DNA from 4 places in the Shigella sp. SIG6 genome. Region 4 is predicted to be linked to each of the others. Evidence: predicted binding sites of a transcription regulator. Region 4 holds the regulator's gene; each other region holds the start of a gene.
The links. Region 4 encodes Fur, which represses iron uptake genes when iron is present. Its sites were predicted from a motif close to ATAATAATGAGAACNACTATCAA; they were not measured.

Region 1 (3,727 bases), on a different contig from region 4:
GTAACTATTTTTCGGTGGTGTTTACCCGGGAAACCGGGATGACGCCCAGCCAGTGGCGTCATCTCAATTCGCAGAAAGATTAATTCGCCATGCCGATGCCGACGATGTTAGCGGCGACAATAATCACCACACAACCGAGGCTCAACACCGTTACCGGACGGCGTCCTGTATTGTTCCACTCTTTCAGCACCAGCCCGACGATACCGCCGCACAATACATAGAAACTCATATGCAGCATCCAACTGATGTAGTCATACTGCGCCGGAATGCGGGCGTGGCCCTAGGCATAGAAAAAGAATTGCAGATACCACATCAACCCGCCCAGTGCCGAGAGTAACACATTGTGAATGATCAGCGGTTTTGCCAGCGAGAAGTCGGCTTTTAGCGACAAATCCTTCACTTTTGCCAGACGAATAAAACAGAAACCGAGGTTAATGATCGCGCCGCCGCCCATGATGACAACATAGCTTGGCAGAGCGACATACAGTGGATCGACGCCAAGTGCGGCAGCGGCTTCATGCATCGGTTTTGCGGCGTTCATCGCAAAGGACATCCCGGCAGAGAAAATGCCGCACATCACCGCCAGCACCAGCCCTTTTTTCAGATTGAACTCTTCGGCTTTAATGCCCATCTTGCGCTCTTTCAACTGCCCGGCTCGAGTTACAATCCCTACGCCAATCAGCGCCACCAGAACGCCGAGTAACGTCATGCGTCCGCCTTCGGTGTTAATCAGCACATCGAAATTGCCGTTGATAATTGGCGTCATCAGCGTACCGACAATCAACGTAATGCCAATGGCGATGCCAATTCCCATCGACATGCCGAGATAACGCATGGTCAGGCCATAGTTGATATTACCGATCCCCCACATAGCGCCGAACAGAAAAACAGGCAGCAGCGTAGAGAGACTAAACGAGCTGTAATACGCCCAGAAATCCGGTAGTAACAGGGCGCTGATGGCCCACGGCAGAATAATCCACGAAACAATCCCACCGACTGACCACATGGTTTCCCATGACCATTTTTTTACTTTTTTGAACGGAGCGTAAAAACAGGCTGCACTGGCCGCGCCGATCAAATGCCAAAATATCCCCATCGTAATCGCGTTACTCATCTTCTTATCCTCATCATTTTTCGTCGCTTCACATCTCCGACGAGATGAGTGTAAAAATCGTGCTGTCGATTAACCTTTCGCCTGTTGCCGCCGTTGTCGATTTACTGGCAATCACGGCATTAAGTGGGTGATTTGCTTCACATCTCGGGCATTTTCCTGCAAAACCATACCCTTACGAAAAGTACGGCATTGATAATCATTTTCAATATCATTTAATTAACTATAATGAACCAACTGCTTACGCGGCATTAACAATCGGCCGCCCGACAATACTGGAGATGAATATGAGCTATACCCTGCCATCCCTGCCGTATGCTTACGATGCCCTGGAACCGCACTTCGATAAGCAGACCATGGAAATCCACCACACCAAACACCATCAGACCTACGTAAACAACGCCAACGCGGCGCTGGAAAGCCTGCCAGAATTTGCCAACCTGCCGGTTGAAGAGCTGATCACCAAACTGGACCAGCTGCCAGCAGACAAGAAAACCGTACTGCGCAACAACGCTGGCGGTCACGCTAACCACAGCCTGTTCTGGAAAGGTCTGAAAAAAGGCACCACCCTGCAGGGTGACCTGAAAGCGGCTATCGAACGTGACTTCGGCTCCGTTGATAACTTCAAAGCAGAATTTGAAAAAGCGGCAGCTTCCCGCTTTGGTTCCGGCTGGGCATGGCTGGTGCTGAAAGGCGATAAACTGGCGGTGGTTTCTACTGCTAACCAGGATTCTCCGCTGATGGGTGAAGCTATTTCTGGCGCTTCCGGCTTCCCGATTCTGGGCCTGGATGTGTGGGAACATGCTTACTACCTGAAATTCCAGAACCGCCGTCCGGACTACATCAAAGAGTTCTGGAACGTGGTGAACTGGGACGAAGCAGCGGCACGTTTTGCGGCGAAAAAATAATCATTTGCCGCCTGCTGCAATGAGGCGTATAGGCCGCATATCAGCTTAAAAAATGAACCATCGCCAACGGCGGTGGTTTTTTTGTGATCAATTCCAAAATAAAAACAATAATCCTATAAAAATAAAACAGCATTTCAATTGATGTGGTTTTGATCACTTTTATTGATTAAATGAATGTCTATCTTCGTTTCCATCAACACTGATGCTCCATTGAGGAATTACGCATCAGCCCTTAAAAATATGCCGACAGGTGATGGAAATGCAGATAAAACGCTCGATTGAGAAAATCCCGGGGGGGATGATGCTCGTCCCGCTATTCCTTGGCGCACTGTGCCACACCTTCTCGCCGGGGGCGGGGAAATATTTTGGATCATTCACCAACGGGATGATTACCGGTACGGTGCCCATTCTGGCGGTGTGGTTTTTTTGCATGGGGGCGTCAATAAAATTAAGCGCGACGGGAACGGTACTGCGTAAATCCGGTACGCTGGTGGTAACTAAAATTGCCGTCGCGTGGGTGGTTGCGGCAATTGCCTCGCGCATTATTCCGGAACATGGTGTTGAAGTTGGATTCTTTGCCGGACTTTCAACGCTGGCGCTGGTGGCGGCGATGGATATGACCAACGGCGGACTTTACGCTTCCATCATGCAGCAGTACGGTACGAAAGAAGAAGCTGGGGCATTTGTGTTGATGTCGTTGGAGTCCGGGCCGCTCATGACGATGATTATTCTGGGCACTGCCGGGATTGCCTCGTTTGAACCGCATGTTTTCGTCGGCGCAGTATTACCGTTCCTGGTGGGCTTTGCCCTGGGGAATCTTGACCCTGAATTACGAGAATTTTTCAGCAAAGCGGTGCAAACGCTGATTCCATTCTTTGCCTTCGCGCTGGGCAATACCATTGATTTGACTGTGATTGCCCAGACTGGTTTGCTGGGGATCCTGTTGGGTGTGGCAGTAATTATCGTGACCGGTATTCCGTTGATTATCGCCGATAAATTGATTGGCGGTGGCGATGGCACTGCCGGAATTGCCGCTTCCAGTTCCGCAGGGGCCGCGGTAGCGACACCTGTGCTGATTGCAGAAATGGTGCCTGCGTTTAAACCGATGGCTCCGGCAGCAACTTCGCTGGTAGCGACGGCGGTCATTGTGACTTCGATTCTGGTGCCAATTCTTACCTCTATCTGGTCACGTAAAGTCAAAGCCAGAGCAGCGAAAATCGAAATTTTAGGTACGGTGAAATAAACCTGCTTCCTTAATCCCCACAGCCGGATGAACTAACGTTCGTCCGGTTTGCTATTGAGTTCCTGCCTGGATACTTACCGCGAAAACAGCACGGCTGACATAAAATAAATATGGTCTAATGGGGAAATTTCTCGTGGAGAGGGAACAGATGCGATATCCGGTTGATGTATACACAGGCAAGATTCAGGCTTATCCCGAAGGCAAACCCAGCGCAATTGCCAAAATCCAGGTTGATGGTGAGTTGATGCTGACGGAGCTGGGGCTGGAAGGTGACGAGCAGGCGGAGAAAAAGGTTCACGGCGGGCCAGACAGAGCGCTGTGTCATTATCCTCGTGAGCACTATCTCTACTGGGTGCGGGAATTTCCGGAACAGGCGGAGTTGTTTGTTGCGCCTGCGTTTGGCGAAAATCTCTCAACCGACGGTCTCACGGAAAGTAATGTTCATATGGGCGATATTTTCCGCTG
Region 2 (3,727 bases), on a different contig from region 4:
CCTGCAACGCGCCAGGGCGACGCAGCGACCACTGGGTAATGCCCAGTTGCTGTAACTGCCAGTCTCGTCGGGATGTCATAGCGAATCGCTCCTGTTGTCAGGGGCGCAAATATAGCAAATTCGTCGATACCGCGCCAACATATGGCTATAATCGCCGCCAGTATCAATTGAGGAGCATTCCATGTCTGCATTTACCCCGGCAAGTGAAGTCTTGCTGCGTCACAGTGATGATTTCGAACAAAGCCGTATTCTGTTTGCCGGAGACTTACAGGATGACCTGCCCGCGCGTTTAGATACCGCGGCCAGCCGTGCTCATACCCAGCAATTCCACCATTGGCAGGTGTTAAGCTGCCAGATGGGGGATAACGCCCGTTTTAGTCTGGTCGCCACGGCGAATGATGTCGCAGATTGCGATACGCTGATTTACTACTGGCCGAAGAACAAACCGGAAGCCCAGTTCCAGTTGATGAATTTACTTTCTCTGCTGCCAGTGGGGACAGATATTTTTGTCGTTGGCGAGAACCGCAGCGGCGTGCGCAGCGCTGAGCAGATGCTGGCAGATTATGCGCCGTTGAATAAAGTCGACAGCGCTCGTCGCTGTGGCCTCTATTTTGGTCGTCTGGAAAAACAGCCAGTATTTGATGCGGATAAATTCTGGGGCGAATACAGCGTCGATGGCCTGACGGTCAAAACGCTGCCTGGCGTGTTTAGCCGCGACGGTCTGGATGTCGGTAGCCAGTTGCTGCTCTCGACGTTAACTCCGCACACGAAAGGTAAAGTGCTGGATGTCGGCTGTGGCGCGGGTGTACTTTCAGTTGCCTTTGCGCGCCATTCGCCGAAAATTCGTCTCACCTTGTGCGATGTCTCTGCCCCGGCGGTAGAAGCCAGCCGCGCAACACTTGCAGCCAACGGTGTTGAAGGTGAAGTCTTTGCCAGCAACGTCTTTTCCGAGGTGAAAGGTCGTTTTGATATGATCATCTCCAACCCGCCGTTCCACGATGGGATGCAAACCAGCCTGGATGCGGCGCAAACGCTGATTCGCGGCGCGGTGCGTCATCTTAATAGCGGCGGCGAGCTGCGAATTGTAGCGAACGCCTTCCTGCCTTACCCGGACGTGCTGGATGAGACATTTGGCTTCCATGAAGTTATCGCGCAAACCGGGCGCTTCAAGGTATATCGCGCCATTATGACCCGCCAGGCGAAGAAAGGTTGAGTATCTGATATCTGTCGCCGCATACCGTGTCGGATGCGGCGTGAACGCCTTATCCGACCTACAAAACCTGCACGTTAGCCCTTCGTAGGCCAGATAAGACGCGCCAGCGTCGCATCTGGCATCTGCCCCCGCATGCCTACCAAACCTGCACGCTAGTTTCCTGATGGACATTTTTCCAGCAATTACACATCAGGCGATAATTAACTATTGACGAAAAGCTGAAAACCACTAGAATGCGCCTCCGTGGTAGCAATTCTTTTTAAGAATTGATGGTATGCGAAGGTGGCGGAATTGGTAGACGCGCTAGCTTCAGGTGTTAGTGTCCTTACGGACGTGGGGGTTCAAGTCCCCCCCCTCGCACCAAAAACCACGTTGATATTGCTCGCACTGGGCGAAGGTGGCGGAATTGGTAGACGCGCTAGCTTCAGGTGTTAGTGTTCTTACGGACGTGGGGGTTCAAGTCCCCCCCCTCGCACCAAACGAGGCGATATCAAAAAAAGTAAGATGACTGTGCGAAGGTGGCGGAATTGGTAGACGCGCTAGCTTCAGGTGTTAGTGTCCTTACGGACGTGGGGGTTCAAGTCCCCCCCCTCGCACCAATTATCTTTACTTCCTTTCTTGTTTCTTCCCTGTTTTGTCATCCCTGATTCAAATTCATTATCATCAGCATGATGCCAGCAATAAGCGCCAGGCACGATGGTAGCAAAATGTAATGCCGCAACTGTTTGTGATACAGCATCACCGGCGTCAATACTAATCCCATCAGAATGACAATCCGCCACTGATCCGGCGATAAATCCGCATACATCAGCCCTGCAATCAGCAATCCCGGCAGCAACACTCCCCAGCCACTGCCCAGCGTACGTTGCAACATGGTTTCATCTCTTTCATTGATAATGAAAACCAATATCATATGATAATTTTTATCATTTGCAAGCCAGAGAAATCCCTTGCTATCGAGTAAACCTATCGCTAGGATTAGCAATCATTATCATTTAGATTACTATCACGATTATGGCCTATCGTTCCGCACCGCTCTATGAAGATGTCATCTGGCGAACGCATCTCCAGCCGCAGGATGCTGGGCTTGCACAAGCCGTACGGGCGATGATCGCCAAACATCGTGAACATTTGCTGGAGTTTATCCGCCTGGATGAACCCGCTCCGCTTAACGCCATGACGCTGGCGCAATGGTCATCACCGAATGCGCTAAGTTCTCTACTGGCGGTCTATTCCGATCATATCTATCGCAACCAACCAACGATGATCCGCGAGAACAAACCGCTGATCTCACTATGGGCACAATGGTATATCGGCCTGATGGTGCCACCATTAATGCTGGCGCTACTGACGCAGGAAAAAGCATTAGATGTGTCGCCGGAACATTTCCATGCTGAGTTTCACGAAACCGGACGCGTCGCCTGTTTCTGGGTCGATGTGTGTGAAGATAAAAACGCAACACCACATTCGCCGCAGCAGCGAATGGAAACGTTAATCAGCCAGGCGCTGGTTCCGGTTGTGCAAGCACTAGAAGCGACCGGAGAGATCAACGGCAAACTTATCTGGAGTAATACCGGTTATTTGATCAACTGGTATCTCACTGAGATGAAGCAACTGCTCGGCGAGGCTACTGTTGAATCGCTGCGCCATGCCCTCTTTTTTGAGAAAACGCTCACGAACGGTGAAGATAATCCACTCTGGCGTACCGTGGTACTGCGCGACGGCCTGCTGGTGCGCCGCACTTGCTGCCAGCGTTATCGCTTACCGGATGTGCAGCAATGTGGCTATTGTACGCTGAAATGAAAGCACTGCCGGGGAAGTAAACCCGGCATCATGCGGATTAATAGGGATGCAACACATTACTTGCTTCGCAATGCCGCATACATAACAGAATATCTGCGGCCTCCAACAACCCTGCATCAGAACTGACACCCAGTTTCGACATCACATTAAATTTATGCGCTCGGATCGTTTTGATATTACGTTTAAGCTGCTCGGCAATTTGTGTCATTGAGTAGCCACGCGACATAAAGCGCAATATTTCTCTCTCCGTCGGGCTTAACGTCCGGCTTTGGTTAATGTACCACTGATTGTTCAGTCGGTCGGTCGCCTGACGTACACCATTTAATGACAAAAAGAGTTCCTGATGAAAAATCTCCAGCGTTGACGCTTTACTTAATACACCGTCCAGCGGTAATGGCGACAATGAACCAATCAGCCGAGCTTCAATATCATCATCCGCAATAACTAAACGCCGGGTACGCGGAAACTTAATCGCCAGCTCAGTCAGGCAAGATAATCCCTCTCTGCGCTCACTTCTCATGGCAGAAAAAGAAAAAATGACCGCCGCAAACAAGATCCGCGACATGGCATCCTGAAATGACTCCTGACTGGTATAGGTATGGAGCTTATAAGGGGTGCCCGCAAACTTTCTGAATAAACTCTCAATACCGATACTACTCATGACGCATTTTTCTATGAGTGCGACATTTCTCTTCTTAATTCGGCTGTGTT
Region 3 (3,727 bases), on a different contig from region 4:
AGGGTTTGGCGGATTTTTTTCTCCACATCTTCCCCGAACTCCCTGATTCCTTTAGGCATTGATTCGTGAACCTGGCGAGCGATTTGCTCAATTTTTTTCGGGTCAATCATTGTAGTTTCCCTGTACTGATAGGTGTTGAGTACCATTGTAGTGCGATAAGGGTAAGTCATAAACCAGAATTATGTGAAGCTATGCGTTGCTGCCGCTAATCATTAGCGTTATAGTGAATCCGCTTATTCTCAGGGCGGGGCGAAATTCCCCACCGGCGGTAAATCAACTCAGTTGAAAGCCCGCGAGCGCTTTGGGTGCGAACTCAAAGGACAGCAGATCCGGTGTAATTCCGGGGCCGACGGTTAGAGTCCGGATGGGAGAGAGTAACGATTCTGTCGGGCATGGACCCGCTCACGTTATTTTGGCTATATGCCGCCACTCCTAAGACTGCCCTGATTCTGGTAACCATAATTTTAGTGAGTTTTTTTTACCATGAATCAGACGCTACTTTCCTCTTTTGGTACGCCTTTCGAACGTGTTGAAAATGCACTGGCTGCGCTGCGTGAAGGACGCGGTGTAATGGTGCTTGATGATGAAGACCGTGAAAACGAAGGCGATATGATCTTCCCGGCAGAAACCATGACCGTTGAGCAGATGGCGCTGACCATTCGCCACGGTAGCGGTATTGTTTGCCTGTGCATCACTGAAGATTGCCGTAAACAACTTGATCTGCCAATGATGGTAGAAAATAACACCAGCGCCTATGGCACCGGTTTTACCGTGACCATTGAAGCGGCTGAAGGTGTGACTACCGGTGTTTCTGCCGCTGATCGTATTACGACCGTTCGCGCAGCGATTGCCGATGGCGCAAAACCTTCTGATCTGAATCGCCCGGGCCACGTTTTCCCACTTCGCGCGCAGGCAGGTGGTGTACTGACGCGTGGCGGTCATACTGAAGCGACTATTGATTTGATGACGCTGGCAGGCTTTAAACCGGCTGGTGTGCTGTGTGAGCTGACTAATGACGATGGCACGATGGCGCGTGCACCAGAGTGCATTGAGTTTGCCAATAAACACAATATGGCGCTCGTGACTATTGAAGACCTGGTGGCATACCGTCAGGCACATGAGCGTAAAGCCAGCTGAAAACCGCTGCTTAATTACTGCCTTAATCAAGAAACCGAAGTTGTAGCTGGCTTCGGTTTTTATTTTGCCCTGCTATGCAAGATGTTAATTCCGCTTCTCTTTCTATGAGAAAATTTCATTAATATCAGGTATTCTTTTTCATTATGATCAAAATCATATAATTGTTCCGTTATTATGCGACCATATGAATATATCCGAAAAAGGATATGTGAAATTTATGCGCTAAATGTTTAGTATTGTTAAATATTAAGGGTAAAAGGATGTTTATCGCCTGGTACTGGATTGTATTGATTGCTCTGGTTGTGGTGGGTTATTTTCTGCATTTGAAACGTTATTGTCGGGCGTTTCGCCAGGACAGAGACGCACTGCTTGAAGCGCGGAACAAATACTTAAACAGTACGAGAGAAGAGACAGCCGAAAAGGTAGAATAAGGCTTTCGTGAAGCTGGCAGAAGTTGTCCATGTGCTGGACAACTTCTGATGTTGTTTTTAACCAATTCCCGCCGTTTGTAGCAGCACTAAACTGAATCCCATCACTGACATTCCACATAGTACGCCATAGCTGGGGTTATTATTAGGGTCAATCTCTTTGGCGAGCGGCATTAATTCATCAACCGAGAGCGCCACCATAATTCCTGCAACCGCCGCCATGACCACCGGGGAAATCATGCTACCGAGGATTAACCACGCCAGCACACCACCAAGAATTTCTGCTAGTCCAGAAATCCCCGCCCACAGAATCGCGGTGCGTTTAGACCCCGTTGCCGCATAAACCGGGCCTGCCACTGCCAGACCTTCAGGGATATTGTGCAACGCGACGGCCAGTGCGATGCCAAATCCCAGCTCCAGGTTGCTGCTCGCCGTGACAAAGGTGGCAATCCCTTCCGGGAAGTTATGCAGACTGATGCCGAGAGTGAGCAGAATGGCTGTGCGCTTGATCGATTTTGGCAACAGCTGCACCGATTTTTGCATTAAATCCTGCGGATGCGCATGCGGCAACATGCGGTCCAGGCCAAAGTAGCCAAGCAGACCGAAGATAAACATTCCATAACCCAACACCGGCGACATTCCTTCAGCTGCTAGTGCGGCAGGAAGCATTTCCATTAATGAGATGAGCAACATGATCCCCGCCGCAAAACCTAGCGAAAACGCCAGTAAGCGGTTCGAGGGTTTTTGTCCGAGAACGCCGAGAAACGCGCCAATAAACGTGGCTGCCCCCGCCAGTATGGTCAGAATGAGAGGTACTGACATCGACAACTCCTTATAAATCTTCACCTTCAGGCAGATCGTCAAAATAACTGATGATCATCATCATTGTTATCCGGGTTCTTACTCCGCCGAACAAGCGTATTGTGAGGATATCAAAATGACACCTTTAGTTAAGGATATCATCATGTCTTCAACACGTATGCCAGCATTGTTTTTAGGTCACGGTAGTCCGATGAACGTGCTGGAAGATAATTTGTATACCCGCAGCTGGCAGAAGTTGGGGATGACATTGCCACGCCCGCAAGCGATTGTGGTGGTTTCGGCTCACTGGTTTACCCGTGGAACAGGAGTGACCGCGATGGAGACGCCGCCCACGATTCATGACTTTGGTGGCTTCCCGCAGGCGCTGTACGATACGCATTATCCTGCTCCGGGTTCGCCTGCGCTGGCACAGCGTCTGGTTGAGCTGTTAGCGCCGATCCCGGTGACGCTGGATAAAGAAGCCTGGGGCTTTGACCACGGCTCGTGGGGCGTGCTGATTAAGATGTATCCTGACGCCGATATCCCTATGGTGCAGTTGAGTATCGACAGTAGCAAACCTGCCGCTTGGCATTTCGAAATGGGGCGCAAACTCGCGGCGCTGCGTGATGAAGGAATAATGTTGGTCGCCAGCGGTAACGTGGTGCATAACCTGCGCACAGTGAAGTGGCACGGTGATAGTTCACCGTATCCGTGGGCGACGTCGTTTAATGAGTATGTGAAAGCGAATCTGACGTGGCAAGGGCCGGTAGAGCAGCATCCTCTGGTGAATTATCTCGACCATGAAGGTGGCGCGTTATCGAACCCAACGCCAGAGCACTATCTGCCGTTGTTGTATGTGTTAGGTGTGTGGGATGGGCAGGAGCCAATTACCATTCCGGTCGATGGTATAGAAATGGGCAGTTTAAGTATGCTGTCGGTGCAGATAGGCTAACAATTACCGGATGGCGAGTGCCATCCGGTATCGTGGCTTATTCAACAAAAATATGTGGATAAAACCGAGACATATCTTGGGTGATCAACGCACGGTCTTCACGAATGCCAATTCCGGCAGGTTGATCGTTCACCAGCCAGCTACCAATCAGCATATAGCTGTCGCCGAATTTCGGTAACGGGTGGAATTGCTGAACAATCATCCCTTCTTCGCCATACGGACCTTCCGCTGCTTCAATGGTTTTGCCGTTCTCAATGATCGACACGTTTGCGCCTTCACGGGAGAAGATCGGTTTAACCACATATTTTTCCATTTGCGGATGATCATCTTCCGCAAAATAAGCGGGCAGCAGGTTCGGGTGATTCGGGAACATCTCCCACAGTAGCGGTAGAAGTGCCTTGTTGGAGAT
Region 4 (3,727 bases):
CAGGTGACGCAACGCGAACCTCTTTCGTCACCGGAGCAGCAGGCTGTGATGCGGCGGAAAATTTCAACATACGCCGTAAAATGTCGGATGCGCTCTCGCCGATATGCTTAGTGTGGCTGGCAATATAGCTGTAGAGTTCATCATCAACTTCAATCGTTTTCATCTTAATCCAGTGCAGTGTCTTAGCTGAATACAAGTCGCCAAGAGTATATGAATAAATCCCGGCAGCGGATAGCGTCAAGCCTGGCTTGCAGAAAAACTCGGAATAAACCTTATTTGTTGCAGCCCTGTGGCACAATGGTCAACATAATACCCTAACCCGACAACGCGAAAAAAAGAACTTTGCCATGAAATTAAATATCCGCGCGCAAACTGCACAAAACCAGCACAATAATTCTCCCATCGTTCTTGTCCATGGTCTGTTTGGTAGCCTCGACAACCTTGGCGTACTGGCTCGCGATCTGGTAAACGATCACAATATCATCCAGGTTGATATGCGTAACCACGGTCTTTCACCGAGAGAGCCGGTAATGAATTACCCGGCGATGGCGCAGGATCTTGTTGATACCCTGGATGCACTGCAGATCGACAAAGCAACATTTATCGGTCACTCCATGGGCGGTAAAGCGGTAATGGCACTTACTGCACTGGCCCCCGATCGCATCGATAAACTGGTGGCGATCGATATCGCACCGGTCGACTATCACGTACGCCGTCATGATGAGATTTTCGCAGCTATCAACGCGGTCAGTGAATCGGACGCACAAACTCGCCAGCAAGCAGCAGCAATAATGCGCCAGCATCTTAATGAAGAAGGGGTGATTCAGTTTCTGTTGAAATCTTTTGTTGACGGGGAGTGGCGCTTTAACGTGCCGGTATTGTGGGATCAGTATCCGCATATTGTGGGTTGGGAGAAAATCCCGGCATGGGATCACCCTGCCCTGTTTATCCCTGGCGGCAATTCTCCGTATGTTAGCGAGCAGTACCGTGATGATTTACTGGCGCAATTTCCACAGGCACGGGCGCATGTGATTGCAGGCGCGGGTCACTGGGTCCATGCTGAAAAACCGGATGCGGTATTACGCGCTATCCGTCGCTATCTCAATGATTAACGCAACTGATTAAAAACCCAGCGTCCGCGTCGCTTTCCGCGCGTGGGCGTTGGCGTGACTCATCGCGCTGATGTATTATGGCGCGCTATCCATCCGGGCAGAGGCCTGGCTGATTGTTTCCCCCGAAGTCACCAAGATCATGGCCAAAGAACAAACGGACCGTACGACATTAGATCTGTTCGCGCACGAGCGTCGACCGGGACGACCGAAAACTAATCCGCTTTCGCGCGATGAACAGCTGCGTATTAATAAACGCAACCAGCTAAAACGCGACAAAGTACGTGGCCTTAAGCGTGTCGAACTGAAGCTGAACGCGGAAGCTGTCGAGGCGCTGAACGAGCTGGCGGAATCGCGTAATATGAGCCGTAGCGAACTGATCGAAGAGATGTTAATGCAGCAACTGGCGGCGCTGCGTAGTCAGGGCATCGTTTAAATTTCCACTTTCATGTAGCACAGTGTGCAGTCCTGCTCGTTTGCTGATTCCGCAAGACTGCCTGTTCTGCTATGATTGCCTTTATCCGTGGGCAATTTTCCACCCCCATTTCAATAAGTTTCAAGAGGTTATTTCACTCATGGCTATCACTGGCATCTTTTTCGGCAGCGACACCGGTAATACCGAAAATATCGCAAAAATGATTCAAAAACAGCTTGGTAAAGACGTTGCCGATGTCCATGACATTGCAAAAAGCAGCAAAGAAGATCTGGAAGCTTACGACATTCTGCTGCTGGGCATCCCAACCTGGTATTACGGCGAAGCGCAGTGTGACTGGGATGACTTCTTCCCGACTCTCGAAGAGATTGATTTCAATGGTAAACTGGTTGCGCTGTTTGGTTGTGGTGACCAGGAAGATTACGCCGAATATTTCTGCGACGCATTGGGCACCATCCGCGACATCATTGAACCGCGCGGTGCAACCATCGTTGGTCACTGGCCAACTGCGGGCTATCATTTCGAAGCATCAAAAGGTCTGGCAGATGACGACCACTTTGTCGGTCTGGCTATCGACGAAGACCGTCAGCCGGAACTGACCGCTGAACGTGTAGAAAAATGGGTTAAACAGATTTCTGAAGAGTTGCATCTCGACGAAATTCTTAATGCCTGATGTGATGCGGCGTAGACTCATGTCTACGCCGTATTAATAGATAATGCCAATCAAAATAATTGCTACAAATTTGTAACTTTTACTGTTGTACCTGTACAATGTCCCAGTGTTCAAGTGGCCTTGCCGTTGTAAATGTAAGCTGTGCCACGTTTTTATTAACAATATTTGCCAGGGACTTGTGGTTTTCATTTAGGCGTGGCAATTCTATAATGATACGCATTATCTCAAGAGCAAATTCTGTCACTTCTTCTAATGAAGTGAACCGCTTAGTAACAGGACAGATTCCGCATGACTGATAACAATACCGCCCTAAAGAAAGCTGGCCTGAAAGTAACGCTTCCTCGTTTAAAAATCCTGGAAGTTCTTCAGGAGCCGGACAACCATCACGTCAGTGCGGAAGATTTATACAAACGTCTGATCGATATGGGTGAAGAAATTGGTCTGGCTACGGTATATCGCGTACTGAACCAGTTTGACGACGCTGGTATCGTCACCCGCCACAATTTTGAAGGCGGTAAATCCGTATTTGAACTGACACAGCAACATCACCACGATCACCTGATTTGCCTCGACTGCGGCAAGGTTATCGAATTTAGTGATGATTCCATCGAAGCGCGTCAGCGTGAAATTGCCGCAAAACATGGCATTCGCCTGACTAACCACAGTCTCTATCTTTACGGTCACTGTGCCGAAGGCGATTGCCGCGAAGATGAGCACGCGCACGAAGGCAAATAAGCCAGCCTGAACGAGAAAAGCCAACCTGCGGGTTGGCTTTTTTATACAAGGGAAATAAGAAAAGCGAGAGTTACAGCTCTCACTTATTTGTTATTACTGCGTATTTCCTGCCAGACCTTATCACAATCGGCTTTCACCGCCTGATCATTTCCGGTTTGCGTTGCACGCAGACACTGCTGATAATCCAGTACGCGTACACTTTCCTGGTCGGCAAACTGCTGATGTTGTTTCTCTTTCTTCAGCACGTTTAACACACTCTGGCAGGCTTCAATTTTTTCTGGCGAACCTTGCGCGGTGTTGATACAGGCGCTGTATGCCTCTTTCAGACGGCTGTCTTCCTGTGGTGCGGTTGATTGCGCACAAGCTACCAGCCCCGATGCCATCATGGCGATGAGAATCAGTTTTTTCATTGAATGCGGCAGGCACAAAACCTGCCGCGTCGGGCATCAGAAGATGGTGAATGGTGCGATTACCATAAATTTCACGTCACGCTCATCCTGGAAGATGTTACCGTAACCGCCGCCCCAGCTTGGGATGTCGGAGTGGTTGTCGTATTCGGTGAAGTGCAGTTTGAACATCGTGCCTTTGGCGCGACCGTCCTGAATGGTGTAGACCGCATCCAGGCTGTAGGCAGACTCTTCAATAGTCCGGTTTTTGTCGTAGTACGCATCCGGATTGCTCTGCCAGGTCGCAGGTTTAGCATCCCATGCGTAAACGTAGGAAGCGCCGATGGCGAAGCCTGGAAGATTCCAGTTTTTCAGGTCATACATCGCACCG

Region 1: the regulator Fur is predicted to act here: its motif matches at 1,304-1,326, upstream of sodA (superoxide dismutase [Mn]).
Region 2: the regulator Fur is predicted to act here: its motif matches at 2,104-2,126, upstream of fhuF (siderophore-iron reductase FhuF).
Region 3: the regulator Fur is predicted to act here: its motif matches at 2,435-2,457, upstream of zupT (zinc transporter ZupT).

What each region holds. Positions count from the first base shown of each region.
Region 1 covers NZ_JBQZXC010000005.1:6,284-10,010, forward strand. Annotated here, with positions in the region: gene rhaR (HTH-type transcriptional activator RhaR) at 1-83, shown strand, start outside; partial or broken gene rhaT (L-rhamnose/proton symporter RhaT) at 80-1,114, opposite strand; gene sodA (superoxide dismutase [Mn]) at 1,399-2,019, shown strand; gene kdgT (2-keto-3-deoxygluconate transporter) at 2,279-3,262, shown strand; gene yiiM (6-hydroxyaminopurine reductase) at 3,411-3,727, shown strand, end outside.
Region 2 covers NZ_JBQZXC010000007.1:531-4,257, reverse strand. Annotated here, with positions in the region: gene holD (DNA polymerase III subunit psi) at 1-79, opposite strand, end outside; gene rsmC (16S rRNA (guanine(1207)-N(2))-methyltransferase RsmC) at 182-1,213, shown strand; tRNA gene ACUU1M_RS02385 (tRNA-Leu) at 1,490-1,576, shown strand; tRNA gene ACUU1M_RS02380 (tRNA-Leu) at 1,605-1,691, shown strand; tRNA gene ACUU1M_RS02375 (tRNA-Leu) at 1,726-1,812, shown strand; gene ACUU1M_RS02370 (DUF1435 domain-containing protein) at 1,851-2,087, opposite strand; gene fhuF (siderophore-iron reductase FhuF) at 2,228-3,016, shown strand; gene bglJ (DNA-binding transcriptional activator BglJ) at 3,054-3,727, opposite strand, start outside; partial or broken gene ACUU1M_RS02355 (helix-turn-helix domain-containing protein) at 3,689-3,727, opposite strand, start outside.
Region 3 covers NZ_JBQZXC010000014.1:45,051-48,777, reverse strand. Annotated here, with positions in the region: gene ubiK (ubiquinone biosynthesis accessory factor UbiK) at 1-110, opposite strand, end outside; FMN riboswitch at 232-380, shown strand; gene ribB (3,4-dihydroxy-2-butanone-4-phosphate synthase) at 484-1,137, shown strand; gene yqiD (protein YqiD) at 1,398-1,568, shown strand; gene zupT (zinc transporter ZupT) at 1,626-2,387, opposite strand; gene ygiD (4,5-DOPA-extradiol-dioxygenase) at 2,530-3,318, shown strand; gene ACUU1M_RS04355 (glutathionylspermidine synthase family protein) at 3,356-3,727, opposite strand, start outside.
Region 4 covers NZ_JBQZXC010000038.1:23,877-27,603, reverse strand. Annotated here, with positions in the region: gene seqA (replication initiation negative regulator SeqA) at 1-163, opposite strand, end outside; gene ybfF (esterase) at 348-1,112, shown strand; gene ybfE (LexA regulated protein) at 1,252-1,545, shown strand; gene fldA (flavodoxin FldA) at 1,685-2,215, shown strand; gene uof (fur leader peptide) at 2,425-2,511, shown strand; gene fur (ferric iron uptake transcriptional regulator) at 2,504-2,950, shown strand; gene chiQ (ChiQ/YbfN family lipoprotein) at 3,034-3,360, opposite strand; gene chiP (chitoporin ChiP) at 3,397-3,727, opposite strand, start outside.